DNA from 3 places in the Phyllobacterium sp. T2-21 genome. Region 1 is predicted to be linked to each of the others. Evidence: riboswitches for the same ligand, from Rfam matches in the RefSeq annotation. Region 1 holds a riboswitch; each other region holds the start of a gene.
The links. Region 1 has a riboswitch for cobalamin ahead of ACZ5FP_RS08205 (DUF1636 family protein). Riboswitches for the same ligand answer to the same signal wherever they lie in the genome.
Positions count from the first base shown of each region.

Region 2: another riboswitch for cobalamin. It lies ahead of cobU (bifunctional adenosylcobinamide kinase/adenosylcobinamide-phosphate guanylyltransferase); the one in region 1 lies ahead of ACZ5FP_RS08205 (DUF1636 family protein).
Region 3: another riboswitch for cobalamin. It lies ahead of ACZ5FP_RS17470 (aromatic ring-hydroxylating oxygenase subunit alpha); the one in region 1 lies ahead of ACZ5FP_RS08205 (DUF1636 family protein).

Region 1 is NZ_AP027912.1:1,639,877-1,644,142, reverse strand. It holds gene ACZ5FP_RS08210 (transglutaminase family protein) at 1-1,017, opposite strand, end outside; cobalamin riboswitch at 1,172-1,384, shown strand; gene ACZ5FP_RS08205 (DUF1636 family protein) at 1,491-1,853, shown strand; gene ACZ5FP_RS08200 (ABC transporter ATP-binding protein) at 1,980-2,786, shown strand; gene ACZ5FP_RS08195 (ABC transporter substrate-binding protein) at 2,786-3,733, shown strand; gene ACZ5FP_RS08190 (FecCD family ABC transporter permease) at 3,767-4,266, shown strand, end outside.
Region 2 is NZ_AP027912.1:3,039,660-3,043,925, reverse strand. It holds gene ACZ5FP_RS15270 (isobutyryl-CoA dehydrogenase) at 1-812, opposite strand, end outside; gene ACZ5FP_RS15265 (cobyric acid synthase) at 932-2,410, shown strand; cobalamin riboswitch at 2,561-2,794, shown strand; gene cobU (bifunctional adenosylcobinamide kinase/adenosylcobinamide-phosphate guanylyltransferase) at 2,957-3,481, shown strand; gene cobW (cobalamin biosynthesis protein CobW) at 3,486-4,266, shown strand, end outside.
Region 3 is NZ_AP027912.1:3,519,805-3,524,070, reverse strand. It holds gene ACZ5FP_RS17480 (L-fuconate dehydratase) at 1-747, shown strand, start outside; gene ACZ5FP_RS17475 (DUF1868 domain-containing protein) at 828-1,538, shown strand; cobalamin riboswitch at 1,650-1,849, shown strand; gene ACZ5FP_RS17470 (aromatic ring-hydroxylating oxygenase subunit alpha) at 1,975-3,219, shown strand; gene ACZ5FP_RS17465 (FAD-binding oxidoreductase) at 3,227-4,266, shown strand, end outside.

The DNA.
Region 1 (4,266 bases):
ATCGATGGACACGAATGTGGGCTCGCCGCCCATGGTCAGGCGCACATCCCTCTCGTTCAGGATCGCGTCCACCTTTTCGCCGAGCGCATCGAGCGCATTCCAGGATTCGTCGGAAAACGGCTTGGTGATGCGTGGGTGCTCGGATACGCGCGTCACGCGCATATCGAAACCGAATTCCACATTGGCGAATTCCGCCATGCCGGAAATCGGGGCGGCATTGCGGTAATGCGGGGTGGCGGCAAGCGGTACGTGGCTTTCGCCGGTCAGAAGCCCGGAGGTGGGGTCGAGGCCGATCCAGCCCGCCCCCGGCAGATAGACTTCGCACCAGGCATGCAGGTCGGTGAAATCCTTGTCAGTACCGGCGGGACCATCGATGGCGACAAGATCGGGCTTCAGCTGGATGAGATAGCCGGAGACGAACCGCGCGGCAAAACCGAGATTGCGCAACACCTGCACCAGCAGCCAGCTTGAATCCCGGCACGATCCCGAGCGCAGGTTCAAGGTGGCGTCTGGTTCCTGAACCCCGGTTTCCATGCGGATGACATAGCCGATCTCGCGCTGGATACGTGCGTTGAGATCGACGACGAAATTCACCGTGTTCGTCGGGCTGCAATCGATGGTTGCAAGGAAAGCCGAAACCAGCGGTCCGGCCGGTTGCGGTTTCATATAGATCGACAGGTCGTCGCTGATCTCTTCGGGATAGCTGAACGGCCAGGTCTCGGCGACCGGTTCGACAAAGAAATCGAATGGATTGTAGACGGTCATATCAGCGACGAGATCGACCTCGATCTTCAGCTCCGTCACCGGTTCGGGAAAGACGAAGCGGGCGAGGAAATTGCCGTAGGGGTCCTGCTGCAGGTTGACGAAATGATTGGCCGGACTGACTTTCAGGGAATGGCTGAGAACTTTTGTCCGGGAATGGGGTGCCGGCTGGAGCCGGATGATCTGCGGCCCGAGCATGATGGGCCGGTCATACCGGTAATGTGTCAGATGATAGACTGCTGCGTGAATTGCCATATCGCCTCAAAAGTCTGATTCAAAAAACTGCGGTTCCACAAATGCTCCCCGCACTCTAACGCGTTACCGGCCAATTGAAATCTTTCATTTGCCAAAAATTTTGGCAGCGGTAAAAATTGCCGCATAAACGTGCTTGCAACTGCGCGGCTGGCCGCATAGCATCCGCGCCGATGGTTTCTTCCGCACGACAACGCGGGAGATGAAAAGGGAACACGGTGAGGCGTACCCAAAAGGGACCGAGACCGTGGCTGCCCCCGCAACTGTAAGCGGTGAGCGATGCCTGACATGCCACTGACCGGAAGGTCGGGAAGGCAAGGCGAAGCTGAGACCCGCGAGCCAGGAGACCTGCCATCTCATCTACAATTCGAACCGGACGGGGTGTGCCGGGAGCGATGCGATGTCCTCTCCCGCATTGTCGCGATGGTGCATTGGCCGCGTTCCCCTAACCTTTGTCCACAAGGCAAGGCACCGGCATGACCACGCCAAGACCCGACCACCAGATTATCGTCTGCACCCTGTGCAAGGCGGCTGACGGACTGTCACGACCGGGACAGGCCCTTGCCCACAGGCTGCAGGCGGAACTCGATGGCCAGCTCGGCTATGAGGTGCGCGGTGTTGGCTGCATGGCGGGCTGCGAACGACCCTGCACGGTGGCGTTCCGGGCGCCCGGCAAGGCGCAATATCTCTTCGGCGATATCGATCCCGCCACGGACTTTGCCGATCTTCTGGACTTCGCCCGGATGTATCACGCGCTCGCCGATGGCTGGTCCAAGGCATCACAGCGCCCGCAAGGCCTTTGGGACAAGACACTCGCACGCATTCCGGCGCACCTATGATAGATCAGGCATTGACTAATGTTATAACGTTACTATACGAGAACGACGCGTCCGCGATAACGCGACGACGTTTACCGGTTGGGATTTGACACCATGTGCCTTGCCTGCAGTCACGGATATCCGCCCATGAGCCATGTCGCCCTGCGTGCCGACGAGGTGACGTTCCGCACCGCCGGCCAGACGCTGGTGGATGAGGTATCGCTCGACATCGTGCGCGGCGCGCGACTTGCCATTATCGGGCCGAATGGCGCGGGGAAATCCACGCTTTTGCGCATGCTGGCCGGACTGCTGCGCCCCTCCTCCGGCAGCATCCATCTCGACGGCACGGCAATAAACCGGCTGCCGCCGAAGGAACGGGCCAGGAGATTTGCCTTCGTCGGCCAGACCGACATGCCGGACCCGCAATTGCTGGTTGACGATTATGTATCCCTTGGCCGCATTCCGCACACCGGCACCCTGACCAAGGCGAAGGACCGGGATATCGTGACGGAAGCCCTGCTCCGCGCGGGGATCGCCGCGTTTTCGCGCCGTCCCATCGGCTCGCTCTCCGGCGGCGAAAGGCAGCGCGTGCAGCTGGCGCGCGCCATCGCCCAGCAGCCGGACATCCTGTTTCTCGACGAACCCACCAATCACCTCGACCCGAAGGCGCGCAGCGAATTGCTGGCGCTCGTCGCCGGTCTCGATGTGACAACCATCGCAGTCCTGCACGACCTGCCGCTGGTGGCGCCGTTTGCCACCCACGTCGCCGTCATGCATGCCGCCCAGCTTGTCGCCGCCGGCACGCCCGACGAAACGCTGACGCCGCGCATCGTCAGCGATGTCTTCGATCTCGATGTCCTGCGCCTGCGCCATCCCTCGCAGGATCGCGATCTCATGGTGTTCGAAGCACCCGGACCAACCACAAAACAAACTGCTCAGCTACGGAGAATTTGATGAAAAGAATGTTGCTCGCCCTCGCCTTGTCGGCGCTGTCCGCCCCCGCATGGGCGTTTCCCGTGACGGTCGACAGTTGCGGCAAGCCCGTCACCTTCGAGGCCGCGCCCAAGCGTGCGGTCATCCAGGACATCAACATGAGCGAAATGGCCTTCGCCCTGCACCTGCAATCCTCGATGGTCGGGGTTTCGGGCATTACCGGCTGGTACAAGCTCGACGACGCCTTCAAGAAACAGCTGGGCGCCATTCCCGAGCTTGCGCCGAAATATCCGACTCTTGAAAATCTCATTGCGGCGGAACCGGATTTCTTCTTCGCCGGCTGGAATTACGGCATGAAGCCGGGCGGTGAGGTCACCCCCGACACGCTGGCGCCGCACGGCATCAAGACGCTTGAACTGACTGAAAGCTGCATCCATCTCGACAAGTCCCGGCCCGCCGCCACCATGGACCTGCTCTATGGCGATATGGAAAAGCTCGGCAAGATTTTTGGCAAGAAAGACGAAGCCAACAAACTGGTCAGCGGCTGGAAGACAGAACTCGCGGCGATCAAGACAAAGATCGGCGACAAGAGCGGCACCCGCGTCTTCCTTTACGATTCCGGCGAGGACAAGCCGTTTACAGCGGGCAAGTTCGCCATTCCCACGGCGATGATCAGCGAAGCCGGCGGCACCAATATCATGGCCGATCTCGACACCAGCTGGGGCACCACCTCGTGGGAAACCGTGGCGACGCGCAATCCGGAATTCCTCGTCCTCCTCGATTATCAGGATGATGCGGGCTACCAGAAGCTGCTCGACTTCCTCAAATCGCATCCGGCAATGAAGGAAACCGACGCCGTCAAGAACAACCGCTTCGTCGCCCTGCGCTATGCGGAACTGACGCCCGGACCGGCCAATATCGAGGCCATCGCCAAGATGGCCAAGGCCATGCATCCGGAAGCATTCTGAGTGCATCTGCCTTTCCGTCAGCATCTGACACTCATGACGGGGGTGATGGCCATTCTGGCCCTCGCCCTCGTGTCGATTGCCTATGGGGCAACGGTCATTCCGCTCGGCGATGTCCTGCGCGCCCTCGCCCATGCCGCCGGCCTCTCCGATACGGCCGTTGGCGGCCCTGTCGGCAAGATCATCGTCGACCTGCGCCTGCCGCGGGTCATCCTCGCCATCTGCGTTGGGGCGGGGCTTGGCATCATCGGCGCGCTGCTGCAGACCGTCACCCGCAACGACCTTGCCGATCCGTTCCTGTTCGGCCTTTCCAATGGTGCAGCGGCGGGAGCAGTCTCGGTGATTACGGTCATCGGCGACCGCTTCGGCATCTGGACCCTGCCGATTGCCGCCTTCAGCGGCGGCATGCTGGCGGCCATCGTCGTGCTGATGCTGGTGCGGCGCGTGCAGGGACAGGGGCCGGAACGGCTAATCCTGGCGGGCCTTGCCGTCTCGTTCCTGTTTGCGGCGCTGACCAATTACATGGTGTTTGCCGG
Region 2 (4,266 bases), 1.4 Mb from region 1:
TAGCCGACCGCCTTGTCGAGGGCGGACTGGGCACCGCCGAGCGAGCAGGCGGCAATGTTGAGGCGTCCGCCATCAAGGCCGCCCATGGCGATCTTGAAGCCGTCGCCTTCCGCCCCGAGGCGGTTTTCCACGGGAACGCGGCAATTGTCGAAAATCACCTGCCGGGTGGACTGGGCATTCCAGCCCATCTTGTGTTCATTGGCACCGAAGGACAGGCCGGGCGCGTCCTTCGGGATGATCAGGGTCGAAATGCCCTTCGGGCCATCTTCGCCGGTACGCACCATGGTGACGTAAAGGTCGGTATCGCCTGCGCCTGATATGAACTGCTTGGCGCCGTTGAGGACATAGTGGTCGCCGTCCCGCACCGCGCGGGTCTTGAGGGCGGCGGCATCCGAGCCGGAATTGGGCTCGGTCAGGCAATAGCTCGCCAGCCATTCCATCGAGATCAGCTGCGGCACGAAGCGCTGGCGCTGTTCGTCATTGCCGTAGAGATCGATCATCCATGTCGCCATGTTGTGGATCGAGATGAAGGCGGAGAAGGCCGGGCAGGCGGCAGACAGGGCTTCGAAGATCAGCACCGCATCAAGGCGTTTCAATCCCGAACCGCCGAACTCTTCCTTGGTGTAGATGCCGCCCATGCCGAGCGGGCCGGTCTCGCGAATCACATCGGCGGGAAAATGCTTGTCCCGGTCCCAGGCCAGCGCGTTCGGCGCCACGCGGTCCGCCGCGAAGGCGCGCGCCATGTCCTGAATCGCCAGCTGATCCTCATTGAGTTCGAACTGGCCGGACGCCGTATCAACGACCGCATCCATGATAACCTCCCTGTATTCCTCTTGATTTCCACTCTATCGCAAGCGCGGGGCCGCGCAACGATTCAGATAGGTTTTGCCGGGGGCTAGGAAGAGAAAGACATATCCGCTACTCAAAGCCCATGACGCACGCAATCATGTTGCAGGGAACAGGGTCAGATGTTGGTAAATCCGTCCTGGTGGCCGGACTTTGCCGGCTTGCGCGCAACCGCGGATTAAAGGTTCGGCCGTTCAAACCGCAGAACATGTCGAACAATGCGGCGGTCAGCGACGATGGCGGCGAGATCGGGCGGGCGCAGTGGCTGCAGGCCGTCGCCTGCGGCGTACCATCCTCGGTACATATGAACCCGGTGCTGCTGAAACCGCAATCGGAGACCGGCAGCCAGATCATCGTGCAGGGCAAAGTCTGGGGCCAGGCCAAGGGGCGCGACTACCAGACATTCAAGGCGCAGCTGCTCGATGCGGTCATGGCGTCGTGGGACATCGTCCGTGAGGGCGCCGATCTGGTCATCGTCGAGGGAGCGGGGTCTCCCGCCGAAATCAACCTGCGGGCGGGCGATATCGCCAATATGGGCTTTGCCATCCGCGCCAATGTGCCTGTCGTTCTGGTCGGCGATATCGATCGCGGCGGCGTGATCGCCTCGCTTGTCGGCACCCATGCGATCCTGCAGCGGGAAGACCGCGAGATGATTGCCGGCTATATCATCAACAAGTTTCGCGGCGACGTCTCGCTGTTCGATGACGGCCTGAAAGCCATAACGCAGTTCACCGGCTGGCCGTCATTCGGCGTGGTGCCATGGCTGAAGGACGCGGCGCGGCTGCCGGCCGAGGATTCCGTCGTGCTGGAACGTCTGGTGAAGGGCGAGGGCCGGGCGCTGAAGATCGCCGTGCCGGTGCTCGACCGCATCGCCAATTTCGATGATCTCGACCCGCTGATGGCCGAACCGCAGGTGGATGTGGTGATGGTGCGCAGCGGCGAGCGGCTGCCTGCCGATGCGGGACTGGTCATCATTCCCGGTTCCAAATCCACCATCGGCGACCTCCTGCGCTTCCGCGAGAACGGCTGGGACAGGGATCTCGACCTGCACCGGCGGCGCGGCGGCCATATCATCGGCATATGCGGCGGTTTCCAGATGCTCGGCCGGACCGTACGCGATCCCGACGGCATCGAGGGCAGCGTGACGGAGACGGCAGGGCTTGGGCATCTCGATATCGATACGGTGATGGAGCCGGAAAAGACCGTGCGCAACGTGGCGGCGCAGTCGCTGCCGTTCGACCTGCCGCTCGATGGCTACGAGATTCATCTGGGCCGGACGACCGGCCCGGACTGTTCGCGCCCCGCCGTGCGCATCAACGGCGTCGATGACGGCGCCATATCGGCGGACGGCAAGGTGTTCGGCACCTATCTGCACGGGCTTTTTGCGGCGGACCGGTTTCGTGCCGCGCTGCTGGGCACGATGGGCATTGCCGCTGAAACATTCGACTACAAGGCCGGGGTGGACGCCGCGCTGGACAGTATCGCTGCCGAGCTTGAAACAGTGCTGGATGTGGACGCGCTGCTTGCATGTGCTGCGGTGCGTGGTTCGACAAGCTCACCATGAGGGGATGGGTGGGCTGCAATGCTAATCGCGGAGATTGCAGAACATATCCCCTGCAATCCTCCACCTCCCTCATGGTGAGCTTGTCGAACCACCCACTACTCCCTGAGCAAACCGCGCGGATTCCATTGACATTTCCCGTGGGGGGTGAATAACGTCCCAGCCATGATTGGTTCCCATATTGGCCAAAGGCCAAGGGATCAAAAGGGAATGCGACGGTTGTACCCTCAAGGGCGACCCCACCGCAGCCGACCCCGCGACTGTAGAGCGGCGAGGATCAATGCAAAGCCTGACGCATATGCAGAAGGCAGCCACTGGGAAACCGGGAAGGCGGCATTCATCATGTGACCCGCGAGCCAGGAGACCTGCCAGTCATAGAGCGTTTCCCAGGAAGCGCTCGGGGCAATCCTGCCCAAGAACCGAAGGGTCGTGTCCCTTCAGGCCCAGCACGGAGGTTGTTATGGCTGCTCGCATTGTATACGCGCTCGTTTCCCCGCCCGCATTCCGCTTGATCGTACCTGACGGATCATCGCGATTGCAGTGACGGCGATGCCCCAGCTGAATCACGGCGTGACCTTCATTCTCGGCGGTGCCCGCTCGGGCAAGTCCAGCTTTGCCGAAGGCCTGATCATGGCTTCCGGCCTTGAGCCCGTTTATCTCGCAACCGGCAGGTCCTGGGACGAGGAAATGTCAGTCCGCATCGACCTGCACAAGGCGCAGCGCGGATCATCCTGGCACACCATCGAAGAGCCGCTCGATCTGGTGGACACCCTGCAGGGGGTTGCAGCCGAAGGAAAAGCGATCCTCGTCGATTGCCTGACGCTCTGGCTGACCAATCTGATGATGGCCGAGCGCGATATCACCGCCGAGACACGGCAGCTCATGCAAGTGCTGCCGAAACTTCCGGGCTCGATCGTTCTGGTTTCGAACGAAGTGGGTCTCGGCATTGTACCGGAGAACCGCATGGCGCGCGATTTTCGCGACCATGCCGGACGTCTCCATCAGGCCGTGGCACAGGCCGCGGCAACAGTCTATTTCGTGGCAGCCGGGCTGCCGCTCACCATGAAGGGATAGGAATATGCAGGGTCAGAAGATTCCAGCAACGGTCATCACCGGTTTTCTCGGTTCGGGCAAAACCACGATGATCCGCAATCTGCTCGAAAATGCCAATGGCAAGCGCATCGCGCTCATCATCAATGAGTTCGGCGATCTTGGTGTCGACGGCGGCCTGCTCAAGGGCTGCGGCATCGAAGCCTGCCGGGATGAGGATGTGATCGAATTGAACAATGGCTGCATCTGCTGCACCGTGGCCGATGATTTCATCCCGACCATGACCAAGCTGCTCGACCGTCCGGACCGTCCGGATCATATCGTCATCGAGACCTCGGGCCTCGCGCTGCCGCAGCCTCTGGTTGCAGCTTTCAACTGGCCGGAGATCAAGACGCAGGTGACGGTTGACGGTGTCGTCACCGTGATCGACGCTTCCGCCGTGTCCGAAGGCCGCTTTGCCGATGACCACGACAAGGTGGATGCCCAGCGCATCCAGGACGAATCGCTCGACCATGACAGCCCGCTCGAGGAACTGTTCGAGGACCAGATCCGTGCCGCCGACCTGATCGTGCTGAACAAGAGCGACCTGATCAGCGACAAGCAGCTCGACGGCGTGCGCGGCGATGTGCAGAGCCGCTCGTCGCGCTCGCTCAACATGGTATCGGCCAGCTTCGGCAAGCTCAGCAATGAACTGCTGCTCGGTCTCGGCGTCGGCACCGAAGAGGACATTGCCAACCGCAAGTCGCACCATGAAATGGAACATGAAGCGGGCGAAGAGCACGACCATGACGAGTTCGAGAGCTTTGTTG
Region 3 (4,266 bases), 1.8 Mb from region 1:
ACGCTGCAGGCGGAAGGCTATCCCTGCTACACCACATCGGCGGGCTGGCTCGGCTATTCCGATGAAAAGCTGCGCCGCCTCTGCCAGGAAGCGGTCGACGCCGGTTTCAACCACATCAAGATGAAGGTCGGCCGCGATCTTGAAGACGATATCCGCCGCCTGACCATTGCCCGCGAGGTGATCGGGCCGGACCGTATCCTGATGATCGATGCCAACCAGGTTTGGGAAGTGGGCGAGGCCATCGACTGGGTCAACAAGCTTGCCTTCGTCAAGCCGTTCTTCATCGAGGAGCCGACCAGCCCGGATGACGTGGCGGGCCACCGCAAGATCCGGCAGGCAATCAAGCCTGTGAAGGTCGCGACCGGCGAGATGTGCCAGAACCGCATTATGTTCAAGCAGTTCATCGCCGAAGGCGCCATCGATGTGGTGCAGATCGATTCGTGCCGGATGGGCGGCCTCAATGAAGTGCTGGCCGTGCTGCTGATTGCCGCCAAATATGAACTACCCGTCTGGCCGCATGCGGGCGGTGTCGGCCTGTGCGAATATGTGCAGCATCTGTCGATGATCGACTACATCGCCGTGTCGGGGACGAAAGAGGGGCGGGTGATCGAATATGTCGACCATCTGCACGAACATTTTGTCGATCCCTGCAACATCCGGGATGCCGCCTATATGCCGCCGTCGCTGCCGGGTTTCTCGATTGAAATGAAACAGGCGTCGATCGAGGAATATCTCCACCGGCCATAGGAAAAGGGGCGGGGCTTCATCAGTCTGACAAAGAGCTGTCCTATGGCGGTTGCATCGTCTTCTCTCGTCACGGGGTTCCCATGCTCGACCTGATCAAGCCTTCGCTTGCCCGCTTTGCCGCCAGCCTGCACCCGGAACCGCCGGTGCATCTCGGCCGACGCTACAACGGCGCGGGCGTCTTTCAGCCGGAACCCGGCAATACGGTGGTCTGCCATCTGGTGAAGGGCTCCGAGTCGGAAGCCTCGGTCATTGCCGTGCGCGACCGGATGCTGGCGATGCCCGATGCCGGCCAACTGGCCTTTACCCCCGTCTCCAGCCTGCACATGACGCTGTTTCAGGGCATTATCGAATATCGCCGCCGCCCGTCCTATTGGCCAGATGATGTTCCACTGGAGACAAGCATCGACGACATGACGCGGCTTTACGTGGATCGCCTGCAGGATTTCGAGGGATGCGGACCATTCAACGTCGAGGTGATCGATGTCACGCCCGCAGGCCTGACCGTGGCCGGTGCGAGCGAATATGACGAGCGCATCATGCGCGCCTGGCGCGACGAACTGGCCGTGCCGTTCGGTTACCGGCATCCTGATCACGACACCTATGTCTTCCACATCACGCTGGCCTATCCGATCGCGCGGTTCCCGGATGAAAGGCTCGGGGCCTGGCAGGAACTTCTGGATGATTGCCTAGCATTCATCCGGCGTGAATCGCCGGTCATTGCGTTGAATCCGCCCGCATTCTGCAGTTTTGCCGATATGAATCATTTCGAGGAACTGGTGGTTCTGGATTGAACCAGAGGCCGTTTGATCGCCAATCTGCGACATAGTGTACACGCGCCCGGCGTGTCGTCTTACGTAAATGCGATGTCGTTTCCGCACCTATTCTTTTTGGGTGCCTGATGCTTTTATCGGGGCACTTGAGGTGCCGCTTTTCTAGGGAAGCGGAGAATTGGGAAGCCGGTCGGAAACCCGGCGCTGCCCCCGCAACGGTAGTGGAGTGAAACACGGCATAACAGCCACTGGGTCACAACCCCGGGAAGGCGTCGTGACAGCCGATACGGCAACTCCAGAGCCCGGAAACCAGCCTCGGTACCAAAAACCGACTGATCGCGGTGGGCGATCAAGGAGCATGATTCTGTGCGGGCACCAGCCGGTGGCTGGCCGTGCAGGCGTTCTTCCTCCGTCACCACCAGTCAGTTCTTTCGCAACATCGAGGCGAGGACACGACATGGATATACGCAACGAACTGCTCCGGAACCTGAGAAACCGGAAACCCGGCTACGGCCTTGAACAGTCTTTCTATTCCGATCCGGATTATTTCCGGCTGGATATGGAGAACATCTTTTATCGCGACTGGCTGTTCATCGGCCATGATTGCGAAGTCGCCAAGCCCGGCAACTTCTTCACGGTGCAGGTCGGCGACTATCCCGTGGTCATCGTGCGCGACCGCCAGGGCCAGATCCGGGCTTTTCACAATTCCTGCCGCCATCGCGGCTCGCGCGTCTGCTCGGCCGAGCGCGGCACGTCGGCCAAGCTCGTCTGCCCCTATCACCAGTGGACCTACGAGCTTGACGGGCGCCTGCTGTTCGCCCGCCAGATGGGCGATGATTTCGACGCCAGCCAGCACAGCCTGAAGCCGGTGCAGTGCGAAAGCGTCGGCGGTTACATCTTCATCTGCCTGGCGCAGAATCCTGTCGATTTCAGCGCGACGCGCGCGCTGATCGAACCCTATCTCGCGCCGCACCACCTCACCGAAACCAAGGTCGCCTATCAGAGCACCATCGTCGAAAAGGGCAACTGGAAGCTGGTCTGGGAAAACAACCGCGAGTGCTATCACTGCGTGGCCAATCATCCCGAGCTGTGCAAGACCTTCCCGGAAGCGCCGAGCGTGAGCGGTGTCCAGGGCGCCGCAGACGATCCGGAAATTGCCGCGCATTGGCAGCGTTGCGAAGCGGCAGGCCTGCCCAGCATTTTCCGCATGTCCGATGACGGCCAGTACCGCGCCACCCGTGTGCCGCTGCTGCGCGATGCGGAAAGCTATACGATGAGCGGGCGCCGCGCCGTCGGCCGGCAGCTCAGCGACAGTGTCAACGAGAAGCAGATCGGCTCGCTGCTGCTGTTCCATTACCCGACCACCTGGAACCATATCCTCGGCGACCATGCCATTTCCTTCCGCGTGCTGCCGCTCGGCCCGGATGAAACGCAGGTCACCACCAAATGGCTGGTGCACAAGGATGCGGTCGAGGGCGTGGATTACACCATCGAGGAACTGACGCATGTCTGGCTCGAGACCAATGACCAGGACCGCCGGATCGTCGAGGAAAACGCATTCGGCATCCGTTCGCCCGCCTACGAGCCCGGACCCTATTCGCCCGAGCATGAAGGCGGCGTGCTGCAATTCCTCGAATGGTACTGCAGGTTCATGGAAGAGCGTCTCTCCGGCGGCGATACGCGGCTCAGCAAGGTAGCATAGGTACACAATGAACATGGGCGTTCCTCAGTCTTACCCGCACCTCGACCAGATGCAGCCATGGAATGACCGGCTGCATCTGCTGGAGTGTCTGTCGATCATCGAGGAAGCGCCGAATGTGAAGACTTTCACATTCCGTTCCGACAACCAGAACTGGTTCCGCTATGAGCCGGGCCAGTTCATGACCTTCGAGCTGCCGGTGCAGCCCGAAGCCGTCCTGCGCACCTATACGCTCTCCTCCAGCCCGTCACGGCCCTTCACCATCGCCGTGACGGTCAAGGCCCAGGAGAACAGCATCGGCACCCGCTGGATGCTGGATCACCTGACCCCGGGCATGCGGCTGAAGGCCTTCGGTCCGCTCGGCGATTTCTCCATGCGCAGGCATCCGGGGGAAAAGTACCTGTTCATCTCGGCCGGGTCCGGCATCACGCCGATGATGTCGATGACCCGCTGGATGCATGATTGCGCCCCGCAGAGCGATATCAGCTTCGTCACCTGCGCCCGCCGGCCCAGCGACATCATTTTCCGCAGGGAATTGGAATATCTGACAAACTGCATGCCCAACCTGAAACTGTCGTTCCTGATCAAGGAACACGAGATGGGGCAGGTGTGGACCGGTATCCGCGGGCGGCTGGAAGCGCCCAAGCTGCCGCTGCTGTCGCCGGATTTCAAGGACAGGACGATCTTCTGCTGCGGTCCGGAAGGTTTCATGCGCGATGTACGCGGTATGCTCGAAGCCAGCGGTTTCGACATGGCGCACTATCATCAGGAAAGCTTCGGTCCGGCTGCCGAACCCGTTCTGCCCGCCTTCGATGTGATGTCCACCGACGCCGTGGAAGCGTCGGCGACGATCACCTTTTCCATGTCGGGCATGGACGTGCCCTGCATGCCGGGGGATACGATCCTCAAGGCGGCGCGCGGCGCCGGTATCCGCATTGCGGCGGCCTGCGAATCCGGCCTGTGCGGCACGTGCAAGGTGATGAAACTCTCGGGCAAGTCCGAGATGGATCACAATGGCGGTATTCTCGACGAGGAAATCGACGAGGGATT